Regions from separate parts of the Alteromonas sp. HB246098 genome, predicted to be linked through region 1. Evidence: predicted binding sites of a transcription regulator. Region 1 holds the regulator's gene; each other region holds the start of a gene.
What was found. Region 1 encodes sigma-54, which starts transcription at its own class of promoters, with help from an activator protein. Its sites were predicted from a motif close to GTTGGCACGNNNNTNGNNT; they were not measured.

Region 1 (3,191 bases):
CTCTGGCGGGTAATGCTGAGCTACAGCAAGATACCAGTAAAGTGCAAGGTGATAAGATTACGTTCGATATGATTACTGAACAATTGCTTGCAACGGGTGGCGCCGGTGAAGATGGTGAAGGTCGTGTAACCACAGTGTTTACCCCTGACACCATTCGTAAAACATCGTCTAAGAAAGACAACGAGGACAATGAATAGCAATGGCAACTTTGAGCGCTAAAAACCTTGCTAAATCGTATAAATCGCGACAGGTTGTTCGCGACGTAAGCCTTTCAGTGTCTACCGGTCAAATTGTTGGTCTTCTCGGCCCTAATGGAGCTGGTAAGACCACTACTTTTTACATGATTGTAGGTTTGGTCAACTTAGACAAAGGCAAGATCGAAATTGATGATAATGAGCTTACTCACCAGCCAATGCATGAGCGCGCACGCCGCGGTATAGGCTACCTCCCGCAAGAGGCATCAATATTTAGAAAGCTTACGGTACATGAAAATATCATGGCCATTTTGCAAACCCGTAAAGATTTAAATTCACAACAGCAAGAAGAAGAAGCAGATGCCCTACTTGATGAATTTAATATCAACCATATACGTAATAGTACGGGGATGAGTTTGTCAGGGGGAGAACGGCGTCGCGTAGAGATTGCACGAGCTCTGGCAGCAAAACCACAGTTTATTTTGTTAGACGAACCATTTGCCGGTGTTGATCCAATATCAGTTAATGATATAAAGAAGATAATACAGCATCTGCGAGATAGGGGTATTGGTATCCTTATCACGGACCATAACGTACGCGAAACATTGGATGTTTGTGAAAAAGCGTACATTGTGAGTCATGGCGAGCTTATTGCGCAAGGAACTGCGGAACAGGTTTTAAGTAATCAAAAAGTAAGGGACGTATACCTAGGCGAACAATTCAGGCTATAGTTAGTGTAACCGAATTGTCATTTTTCAGTTTCGCTCTGGTATATTTAATTTAGAGCATTTAAATAAGACGTAGATGAAACCATCTTTACAGCTAAAATTTAGCCAACAACTTACCATGACACCTCAGCTGCAGCAGGCCATTAAGCTGCTGCAGCTTTCTACGCTTGATCTTCAGCAAGAGATTCAAGAAGCGCTCGACTCTAATCCGCTTTTAGAAGTGGAAGAAGGTAGCGACGAGCCACAAGTAGAAAAGAACAATGTCGATAGTGACGATAGCGCTGCTGAAGCGACAGCTTCTGCATCAAGCGACACGCTAGAAGCAGGAGATGCACTGGAGAAGAATGACCTTCCCGATGAGCTACCTATCGACAGCACTTGGGATGAGTATTATTCCGCTTCTTCTGCGCCAGCACCTGGTCCATCTAATGATGATGAACAAATCTTTCAAGGTGAGACCACTGAAGACATACAAGAGCACTTGCTTTGGCAAATGCGCCTCACTCATTTTTCGGATACTGACCGCGCCATTGCTACTGCAATCATCGATTCGATTGACGAATCAGGTTATTTGACCGTTACTCTTGACGATATCTTAGAAGCGGTCAACGATGATGATCTTGAAGAGCCTATCGAAATGGACGAAATAGAATGTGTACTTAAGCGTATTCAAATGTTCGACCCCATTGGTTCAGGTTCTCGTACCCCTCAAGAATGTCTTATGGTGCAATTGCGCCAGTTTTCAGAAGACACACCGTGGCTTGCTGAAGCGAAGCAGCTTATTGAGGAATATTCAGATTTACTGAGCAGTAAAGACTACCGCACCCTAATGCGTAAGAGCCGATTAAAAGAAGATCAGCTGCGCGAAGCAATGCGTTTACTTCAAACCTTGAATCCACGTCCAGGTAGTGCTTTAGTTACTAAAGAGCCTGAGTACGTTATTCCTGATGTCTCGGTAACCAAGAAAAATGGCCGTTGGGTGGTTGAGCTGAACCCCGACAGTCTGCCGAAATTAAGCGTAAATCAACAGTACGCAGCAATGAGTCGCCGTGCTAAGAACAGTAGCGATTCACAATTCATCCGCTCACACATGCAAGAGGCCAAGTGGTTCATAAAGAGCCTTGAATCTCGTAACGATACCTTAATGAAGGTCGCAAATTGTATTGTGCAGCAGCAAATGGGCTTTTTTGAGCACGGCCCGGAAATGATGAAACCAATGGTACTAAATGATGTCGCAGAAATGGTAGATATGCACGAATCGACTATTTCCCGTGTGACAACGCAAAAGTATATGCATACGCCTCGTGGTATCTTTGAATTGAAGTATTTCTTCTCAAGCCACGTAGCAACTGAGTCAGGTGGTGAATGTTCATCTACAGCGATTCGTGCATTGATCAAGAAGTTAGTGGCTGCGGAAAATCCTAGCAAGCCGCTAAGTGATAGCAAGATTGCTTCGTTGTTGGCAGAGCAAGGCATAAAAGTCGCTCGGCGAACAATAGCAAAATATCGGGAATCGTTATCGATCCCACCGTCGAACCAACGCAAAAGCCTTATTTAACTAGGCTTAAATATATAAGGAAGACGAAATATGCAAATCAACCTCACTGGTCATCATGTCGAAATCACCGACTCTTTGCGTAATTATGTCGATACGAAGTTCAGCAAACTTGAACGTCACTTTGATCACATTTCTAATGTGCATGTCATCCTGAACGTTGAAAAATTAAATCAAAAAGCCGAAGCGACTGTTCATTTAAGTGGCGCTGAAGTATTCGCATCCTCAGAAAATACCGACATGTATGCGGCGATTGACAGCATGGTTGATAAACTCGACCGGCAGGTAATCAAGCATAAGGAAAAACTGAAAAAACATTAGTAGTTAATTAAGCATGGATATACAAGCCATCGTAAGTCTGGACCGCACCGAGTGTGCGGTTCAGTGTAATAGTAAAAAGCGAATTCTTGAGATCATCGCTGATATCGCTGCCAAGCAAAATGATAACATCGACCAGGCAACGGTTTTAAATAGCTTAATGGCTCGAGAACGTATGGGTAGCACGGGTATTGGCAACGGCATAGCACTGCCTCACGGTCGCCTGGCTGGCCTTGAGAAGGTAATAGCAATTGTTGTAACAAGCACACCAGCTATCAACTTTGATGCCCTAGATGAAAAGCCCGTAGACATATTTTTTGCGCTACTCGTTCCCGAAGAGCAAACCGAAGGACACCTTCAAACACTGGCTACCGTAGCAGGTAAGCTCAGTGACAA
Region 2 (3,191 bases), on a different contig from region 1:
CTGCCGTAGCAGCTAAACCCGCCGCTGATGCTAATAGTAGAGGTCCAGAAGTCCGAGGTATTGAGCCTGCCACTGCCGCTACTGCTGCCGCATGTCCTGATGGCATAGAGTTAAATTTGTCTTTCAATGCCGGGCCTTTTATTTCAGGGCCGCTCTCAGCTCTAGGACGCTTTCGTCCAATCAATCTCTTAAGGCCTGCATTAAGTAGACCTGCCACTGAGGCTGATAACGTCGATTTTAGAAGGAAGCGTTGTATTTTTGGAGCGTCCGTCATCTTAGATACAGCATAGGCTGAACCTGTTATTGCGGCGACTGATGGCGGCGTCGTTGCATTGCTTAATTTACTAGATGTAATGAGGTGTTCTTTACTCTGCGCATTGTCTGAACTGGGCCCATTCATTTGGCGCAGTGCTCGGTACGCGAGTAAACTTTTAAGTCCTGTTGAAGCTAACATAAAAAATCCTTTATTCGATGAAGTGATGGGAAAGAAAGGGAATCAATACGTGCAGGCTTGATAGCACGTGTACAGAAAAAGTATTTAAACAATAAAAAGAGCCGCACGAGCGGCTCTTTTCTTACTGCAACATTACTCTTCCGAGTTACCGTCTAAATTTCCTTCAAATGAGCGCTGATAACGCTTAAATTCTGTGCGCGTAATCAATTCATCATCATTTAAATCAATTTTATCGAAATTGCGCGTTACGCCACTTCTTGAGGCTTCAGCTTTGGTAAGCTCGCCATCGTTGTTTGCGTCCATCATTTCGAATTTACTACGCGCGATTACTGCTTCATCTGCGATCACCGTCTTATCGTTCACAACAGTATCTTCGGCTACTTTATCGACCTTTGTCTTTTCTAAGTTTCCATTAGCTTTAAGCTCAGTTTCAGCTCTTAACTCATGAGTCAGCCTTTTATCTTTTGTTGCTGCGACCACTTCATCTACATCGGTGTCAACTTTAACTTTTGTTTCCATGGCTCCTTTTTTGCCCATGCTCACTTTCATAGACTTTACCGTAGCGAGCACTTCATCATCGAAATGTTGAGGGTGTTTCATAACATGAGCATTAAATTCTTTAGCTGAAAGTTTCATGTCTGAATTGGTATCAATTTTAGAGAAGTGCGCATAAATCTCATCGTCGTCTGCCTCTTCTCGTGAAATGTATCCATTGTCATCGTTGTCTAAATCAACAAAGGTTGTGTCGATTTTTTCCATGTCGTCGCCAGCAAATGCACCAGCAGACAGAGCGGCACTAATTAATGTAGCAATAGTTAACTTTTTCATATCTTACTCCTTGGTTTTTCGGCCTCCATACTGCTTAAAAACGGAGGAGAGAATTCACAATGGACTATTCACAGCATGTGCCATTCTAGTAAGTGTATGAAAAGTAGATGGTTTAGGTTTTTGCGGGGCTAGTTGGCGTAACGCTGAATTGTGAGAACTATAGAATTTCATGCAAAAGTTACCCAATGATTTTAACAAAAGTGATACATGATGATTTAGGTTCGCTAAGACCATAAGCATCAATCGACCTGCAGCTATTCAAGCAGCGAGTTTTGTTTAATATAAAGTCACCAAGTTTCGAATGAGTGCTCGATGTTTGTTACGGTAAACGTTCGAATTTTGTAATTGTTTCTAAACTTTGTTCCCACGCAGCTTTGCTTACGCCGAAGATATGTGCAGTAGGTTTAATCAGTAGTTTTGTATCCAGACACCCAGCGGGTACGGCTAGAATGTCACCGAGTTGAGTACACGGAAGGGCTGAACCACAGATTTTACAGAAACTTTTGCTATGACGCGTGTTCTCGAGCGTGAAGTTGACTACAGCGTCAACACCCGATGCCCAAGTTAATATAGCCGAACTTGAAAACAGGTTGGCTGCGAAGGCCGAACCTGTATCCTTTTGACAGTGTTTGCAGTGGCACAGATAAAAACTGTCAAAATCACCCTCAATTTTAAAAGTTACCGAACCGCACAAACAAGACCCTTTGTAATTGTTCATCAAAACTCCTTTTTTGTGAAATAACACTATTTAAAGCACCAAGACTGCTACTGTTTAGCAAGCCAATCGTAAAAATGCGCCACGCCTGCTTCTAAAAACGGTTCTATGGGACCGTGTTCTTCTTCGTCTGATAAATAAAGTGCACGTCGACCTTTCTCTAACAATAGGCAGGCTTCTTCATCTTCTACCGCTGTTTCCATATAGGCCGCTTTTTCGGCTGCAAAGTAGTCTGGCATATCTTTATAAAGTGCTTCGGGATAATAAAACTCAACGTGGTTTACACATGCGCCTGCACCCTTGGGATAAATCGTGCTGACGACAATAATATCTGGGTACCACTCAATCATAATATTAGGGTACAAAAAGCACCATATTGCGCCAAAGCGAGGAAGTGTTTGCCCGAATCGTGCCAATAATGCGTCTTGGAACTCTCTGTAACGCGGTGTTGTGCGCTTGGTAAGCTGGTCGCCTAGCCCAACTTTTTGAACTGAAAAATCATCGCCAAACGACCATTCTAAATCATCGGGTTTAACAAACTGGCGAAGCCCAGGGTGCATGGAGTACACGTGATAGTTCTCTAGATAGATTTCGACGAATGTCTTCCAGTTAAATTGATATTCCGTGGTTTCAGAACCGGCGTAAAAGTAATCGGTAAAGTCGAGATAGTCCTCAAGCCCAAGGGCAGATAAGTCCATATTAGGAGAGCGCCCTCGAAATAGAAGACCGTTCCACACTGACAGTGATTCCTTTTTCAACTGACCGCTAGGGGCATCCTTAAAGTGGGGCGCACCTTTAAGCTGGCCTGTATTGTCATAGCCCCAGCAGTGGAGTTTACAAACTATGCTGCGTGCCCGGCCTTGCCCTTCAAGAAGTTGAGCTTGTCGATGTAAGCAAACATTGGATATAAGTTCATGGTTCTCACCCTGATTAAATAACACATAACGGTCGTTAAAGTGCGGCAGAACCTGATAACTAAACTTCTCTGGCACCATGAGAGAATGGCCCGCATAAGCAAGCCCACGAGAGAATGCCTGTTCGATTTCCTGCTGGCTTTCATTAGCATCAAAATAACTTTTTATAGAAGGGTGGATAACGGTTTTCATAGTTTAAAATAGGTATTAAAAACGCATTGCGTTAAGTCGAAATTATATAGGCGCTATGTATCACTGAATTGATTAAAAAAATAGCAAT
Region 3 (3,191 bases), on a different contig from region 1:
CACAAAGTGCGGGCAACATTGAGTTTGAATGGGATGGCAAAGATAAACACGGCAACCAGATGGAACCTGGAGAATATGTTATCAGCGCTACCGGCGAACTAAACGGTGAAGGTGTTCAGCTGAATACTGCCGTCAATCGTCATGTTGGAAGTGTCAGCTTGGCCGGCAGTGGTCAGGGCGTAATTTTGAATTTGGATGGTGATGTCAGTATCAATCTTGATGACGTCATCCAAATCGGCAGTTAGTAGGAGAATCAATAATGTCTTTTAATATTGCACTGAGTGGCGTATCGGCCGCACAAAAAGATTTGGATGTAACCGCCAACAACATCGCAAACGTTAATACAGTTGGCTTTAAAGAATCACGAGCTGAATTTGGCGACGTTTATGCGGCATCATTGCTTTCAGGCGGCAAAACGAAAGTGGGTGACGGTGTACTTACTCAAGAAGTTGCTCAGCAATTTTCTCAGGGCAGCCTTCAGTTTACCAACACGTCGCTCGATTTAGCGATTACAGGTAACGGCTTTTTTGCTACCGTACCTGAAATTACGTCACGGGATTTCTCGTTCACTCGTGCTGGGCAGTTTAAATTAGATAGTGATAACTTTGTGGTTAACAGTAACGGCGACAACCTTCTGGGTTTCCCAGTAAACTCTGACGGTACAAGTGCATCAGTTGCATTAAGTACGACGGAACCTGTGCGTATACCTGATTCATCCGGTTCGCCAGCACAAACCACAGAAGTTGATATTCGTATGAACTTACCGGCTGGCGATGCTGCGTTAGATCCGCAAGATTTTGACCCAGAAGATCCATTAACATACAACGCAGCTACGTCGGTTACTGTATATGACTCTTTAGGTGATAGTCATGTAATGACTTATTACTTTATCAAGGATAATGCAACAGGTGTAGACAACGAGTGGTATGTTGCTACCGCGATAGACGATACCCTTGTAGACATGACTGATTCGACGGGTGCCGATACCGACCCTACTACAGCAGTTAACTCGGTGGGCGGTAATACAGGTAATGCCGTAACCGCATCTAAACTTATTTTCTCTCAAGGTGGTGATTTCTCTGGTATGGAAACGCCAGATGGCTTACCCACGCTAGATTTTAAAATGCAAACTGAAGCGCTAGGTGCGGGTATCCTTGCAAATGGCTCTGATCCTACGCAGCAGATAAGCATAGATTTTAATCTTGATGTAAATAGCGCTACGCCTAATGAGCCGACTCAGTTCGCTTCTGCTTTTGAAGTAACGTCATTAGAGCAAGATGGTCTGCCAGTAGGCCGATTAACAGGTATCGATATCGGCCCTGATGGCCTAGTTCGCGCTACTTTCTCTAACGGAACCTCTGAGCCTATTGTTCGTGTTGCACTGGTGCGTTTTTCTAACGAACAAGGCCTAACACAAGAGAGCAGCACACAGTGGAAAGAAAGTATTCTTTCAGGTGAGGCTCTAGCGGGTGAAGCAACAACCGGTACCTTCGGTGAGATTAATTCATCGGCCCTTGAACAAGCCAACGTTAACCTGACCACCGAGCTAATCGACATGATCATTGCTCAGCGTAACTTCCAGGCTAACTCAAGAGCGCTCGAAGTTAACAACTCACTGAACCAGACTATTCTGAACATTCGATAGTTAAGGTAAAGCGCCGTCTATTAGAATATAAAAGCGGCAATACGTTGGCGTTCAAGCCCGCCATTATTGCCGATGTTTACAAGAGCCGCACAACAGCGGCTCTTTTATTTTCCTTTAAATATCAATTTAATACCTTTCATATTTTCTACTTGGGTTAAAAATCCACAGGTTGGCATCGCCTTTGCAAAATCTTGCTTAAGGTTTAATCAGAGTCAAAAGTCAGTCATGGACAAACTTCTCTACATTGCAGCAAGTGGCGCATCCCAAGACCTATTAGGAACTGGGGTTAGAGCCAATAACTTAGCCAACGCGCAGACAACCGGGTTTAGAGCTCAATTAGAGCAAGCGAGATCGATGCCGGCTTACGGCGAAGGTTTGCCAACCCGCGTGTTTTCTATGACTGAAAGCCCGTCTAACAATTATGAGTCGGGTCCAATGATTAAAACGGATCGAGATTTAGATGTGGCCATTCAAGGGGATGGGTGGTTTGCGGTGCAAGATCAAAATGGTCAAGAAGCTTATTCCCGTGATGGCAACTTCAAACTAGGCGATGACGGAATTTTGACAGACATTCACGACCGTGTGGTGCTAGGCGATAACGGCCCTATTTTTCTTCCAGTACCTTTGGACAATCTTAACATTGCCGCTGATGGCACCTTGTCCATGAGGCAGCTAGGAGCCCCAGCCAATGTTATCGAGGAAGTAGGACGTCTCAAGCTAGTTTCTCCAAACTACGCTGATATGGAGCGAGGCACCGACGGCTTATTTAGAATGGAAGATGGCTCAATTGCGCCCGCTAACGCTAACGTAAAAGTGGCGTCTGGCATGCTTGAAGGTTCTAACGTAAATGCTGTTGAAGAGATGGTAGACATGATAAGTCTTCAGCGTCACTACGAGCTTCAAGTAAAAGTGATGAAACAAGCGGAAGAACTTGATACCCGTGGCAATTCTTTGTTGCGCATACTGTAAACGAATTTTAAACACCGTTGCCCTTTGAGCAACGTCGGAGGTTAACATGCATCCAGCACTATGGATTAGTAAAACCGGACTAGACGCCGCACAAACCGATGTGGCAGTGGTGTCTAACAACCTAGCAAACGCATCAACCGTAGGCTTTAAAAAAGACCGCGCAGTATTTGAAGATTTGCTTTATCAGAATATCAACCAGCCAGGCGGTCGTTCCTCTGCTGACACCGAACTACCATCTGGACTAATGCTTGGTTCAGGTTCAAAAGTGGTCGCTACGCAAAAAGCACATACGCAGGGTAACTTGCTGACGACTGAAAATGCGTTGGATATGTCAATTCAAGGCCGCGGCTATTTTGAAATTTTGCAGCCCGACGGCACTATTGCTTATTCACGGAATGGTCAGTTTTCACTTAACGACCAAGGTCAAATTGTTACTTCTGGCGCTGGCTTTTTACTTCAGCCTGAAGTGGCTGTTCCAGAAGATGCTCAGCAAATCACTATCTCACAAGATGGTGAAATAAGCGTGAGTATCCGAGGACAAGCAGAGCCTCAGGTATTGGGTCAGTTAAATATTTCA
Region 4 (3,191 bases), on a different contig from region 1:
TTAAGTGCGTTTACAGTTAGGTCATTGTCACGGCTGTGAATACCAATAACCATACCTTCGTAAACTTCAACACCGTGACCGATAAATAGGCGACCACGCTCTTGCAGGTTAAACAGGGCGTTAGTCAATGCTTTACCGTTTGCGTTTGCGATAAGTACACCGTTTTTACGCTTACCGATAATACCGCCCTTGTACGGACCGTAGTGATCGAACGTGTGGTAAAGCAAACCAGAACCAGATGTCATTGTCATAAAGTCTGTTTGGAAACCAATTAGGCCACGGCTTGGAATAATGAAGTCGATACGTACGCGACCTTTGCCATCTGGAGACATATCGGTCATTTCGGCTTTACGAAGACCAAGCTGTTCCATGATTGAGCCTTGGTGCTCTTCTTCACAGTCAATTGTTAGTGTTTCGTAAGGTTCTTGTGTTTCGCCATCAACTTCTTTAAGAATTACCTCTGGACGAGATACAGCAAGCTCGTACCCTTCACGACGCATGTTTTCAATAAGAATACCTAGGTGAAGTTCACCACGACCTGATACGCGGAACTTATCAGGGTCTTGAGTTTCTTCAACGCGAAGCGCAACGTTGTGCACTAGTTCGTCGTTAAGACGCTCTAGGATGTTACGTGACGTTACATATTTACCTTCTTTACCCGCAAACGGAGACGTGTTTACTTGGAAAGTCATAGTAACAGTAGGCTCATCAACCGTAAGTGGAGGAAGCGCTTCAACTGTATTTTGGTCACAAATGGTGTCAGAGATCTTAAGTTCGCCAAGACCTGTGATAGCAATGATGTCGCCGGCATGTGCAGATTCAACTTCGTGACGTGCAAGTCCAAGATAGCCGTAAACCAGACCAACTTTACCGTTACGCTTTTCGCCATCAGCAGTAACAACTGTCACTTGTTGGTTTGGCTTAACTGAACCGCGCTTAACACGACCTACACCAATTACGCCCACGTATGAGTTGTAATCAAGCTGAGAAATCTGCATTTGGAAAGGACCGTCTACGTCTGCATCAGGTGCAGAAACTTGCTCAACGATAGTTTCAAATAGTGCATTCATGTCTTCTTGAGGCTCGTCTGCATCGTGTGATGCCCAGCCATTTAGTGCAGAAGCGTAAACAACTTGGAAATCAAGCTGCTCGTCAGTTGCGCCTAGGTTATCGAAAAGGTCGAATACTTGATCCATTACCCAATCAGGGCGTGCGCCAGGCTTGTCGATTTTATTGATAACAACAATTGGCTTAAGGCCTTGGGCAAATGCTTTTTGCGTTACGAAACGCGTTTGTGGCATTGGACCTTCCTGTGCATCTACAAGTAGAAGTACAGAGTCGGCCATTGACATTACACGTTCTACTTCACCACCGAAGTCAGCGTGTCCTGGAGTATCTACGATGTTGATACGGTAGTCATTCCAGTTAATCGCTGTGTTTTTAGCTAGGATGGTAATGCCACGTTCTTTCTCGATGTCGTTCGAGTCCATTACGCGCTCTTCTTGCTCGCCTCGAGATTCAAGGGTGCCAGACTGCTGTAACAGTTTGTCTACCAGGGTGGTTTTACCGTGGTCAACGTGGGCGATGATTGCGATGTTACGCAATTTACTAATATCAGTGGTATTCATGCTTATATAGAGCCTGTGTAAATCGATGCCAACTTAATTCGGGAATCGAATTAGTCTGCATTAGATTTGTTGCAAAAAAATGCAGATAGAGAAATTTGCGCGGATTGTACAGAAAAACCACGACGTTTGCGCACCTTTTTTTGATAAGAAGTCACTTTTATTAGAATTACCTCTTCAGTTTAAAAAATAACCATCACATTTGCACCGAATTGAACATATACGGTGGTGGTGTGATACAAAGTGATCTAGGCTAGATGACATAAAAGTAACAATTAAGCACCACTATGGAGCATTAACGCACCTTGCTGGTGCATTGCTATTCAAATGGAAGTGATAGATGCCTGTCCATGCCGCAAAATTCGGCTTGCTTGTAAATGGCATGATAATCGCTTTCACTTTTGCCACTGTTGGAGTGAAGCTGATCATTCCGCATTTTTACATTAAACCTGGAGGACACGATGTCAGTAGATAAGGCATTAGAACTGATTAAAGAAAGTGAAGCGAAGTTTGTAGATTTACGTTTTACCGACACTAAAGGTAAAGAACAACACGTATCAATTCCTGCAAGTGTTGTTGATGAAGAATTCTTCGAAGAAGGTAAAATGTTCGACGGTTCTTCAATTGCTGGTTGGAAAGGCATCAACGAATCAGATATGGTTCTTCTTCCAGACGCAGACAGCTGCGTAGTAGACCCTTTCGCAGAAGAAACACAAGTAAACATCCGTTGTGACATTGTTGAGCCTTCAACAATGGAAGGTTACGAGCGTGACCCACGTTCTGTTGCACGTCGCGCAGAAGAGTACTTGAAATCTACAGGTATCGGCGACACATGCTTCTTCGGCCCAGAGCCAGAGTTCTTCCTTTTCGACGACGTGCGTTTCCATACAGATATGGCAGGTTCGTTCTACAAGATTGACTCTTCAGAAGCAAAGTGGAACTCAGGTGAAGAATTCGAAGGCGGCAACATGGCTCACCGCCCTGGCGTTAAAGGCGGCTACTTCCCAGTACCTCCGGTAGATTCTGCTCACGACATTCGTGCTGCTATGTGTATGGTTATGGAAGAAATGGGCCTTGTTATTGAAGCTCACCACCACGAAGTAGCGACAGCGGGTCAAAACGAAATCGCTTGTGAATTCAACACGCTAGTTAAGAAAGCGGATGAAATTCAAGTGTATAAGTATGTTGTACATAATGTTGCACATGCATACGGCCAAACTGCTACCTTTATGCCTAAGCCTCTTGTTGGCGATAACGGTTCTGGTATGCACTGTCACCAGTCTATCTCTAAAGACGGCGTTAACATCTTCGCAGGTGACAAATACGCAGGTCTTTCTGAAGAAGCACTTTACTACATCGGTGGTATCATCAAGCACGCGCGTGCAATCAACGCCTTCGCTAACGCTTCTACTAACTCTTACAAGCGTCTAGTTCCTGGATTCGAAGCGCCGGTAATGCTTGCATACTCTGCGCGTAACCGTTCTGCATCAATTCGTATTCCTCACGTAACAAGCGATAAAGCGCGTCGTATTGAAGTACGTTTCCCTGACCCAACAGCTAACCCTT

Region 2: ACYTPF_RS09710 (EF-hand domain-containing protein) is a predicted target of sigma-54. The motif match lies at 1,349-1,367, and genes of this name have one in related genera.
Region 3: ACYTPF_RS04985 (flagellar basal body rod protein FlgF) is a predicted target of sigma-54. The motif match lies at 1,814-1,832, and genes of this name have one in related genera.
Region 4: glnA (glutamate--ammonia ligase) is a predicted target of sigma-54. The motif match lies at 2,002-2,020, and genes of this name have one in related genera.

What each region holds. Positions count from the first base shown of each region.
Region 1 covers NZ_JBTZUG010000007.1:238,459-241,649, reverse strand. Annotated here, with positions in the region: gene lptA (lipopolysaccharide transport periplasmic protein LptA) at 1-197, shown strand, start outside; gene lptB (LPS export ABC transporter ATP-binding protein) at 200-925, shown strand; gene ACYTPF_RS15595 (RNA polymerase factor sigma-54) at 999-2,480, shown strand; gene hpf (ribosome hibernation promoting factor) at 2,511-2,798, shown strand; gene ptsN (PTS IIA-like nitrogen regulatory protein PtsN) at 2,812-3,191, shown strand, end outside.
Region 2 covers NZ_JBTZUG010000003.1:393,532-396,722, reverse strand. Annotated here, with positions in the region: gene ACYTPF_RS09715 (phosphatase PAP2 family protein) at 1-454, opposite strand, end outside; gene ACYTPF_RS09710 (EF-hand domain-containing protein) at 587-1,282, opposite strand; gene ACYTPF_RS09705 (GFA family protein) at 1,602-2,000, opposite strand; gene ACYTPF_RS09700 (aromatic ring-hydroxylating oxygenase subunit alpha) at 2,048-3,103, opposite strand.
Region 3 covers NZ_JBTZUG010000001.1:1,153,617-1,156,807, reverse strand. Annotated here, with positions in the region: gene flgD (flagellar hook assembly protein FlgD) at 1-245, shown strand, start outside; gene flgE (flagellar hook protein FlgE) at 260-1,645, shown strand; gene ACYTPF_RS04985 (flagellar basal body rod protein FlgF) at 1,871-2,614, shown strand; gene flgG (flagellar basal-body rod protein FlgG) at 2,661-3,191, shown strand, end outside.
Region 4 covers NZ_JBTZUG010000005.1:212,299-215,489, reverse strand. Annotated here, with positions in the region: gene typA (translational GTPase TypA) at 1-1,628, opposite strand, end outside; gene glnA (glutamate--ammonia ligase) at 2,087-3,191, shown strand, end outside.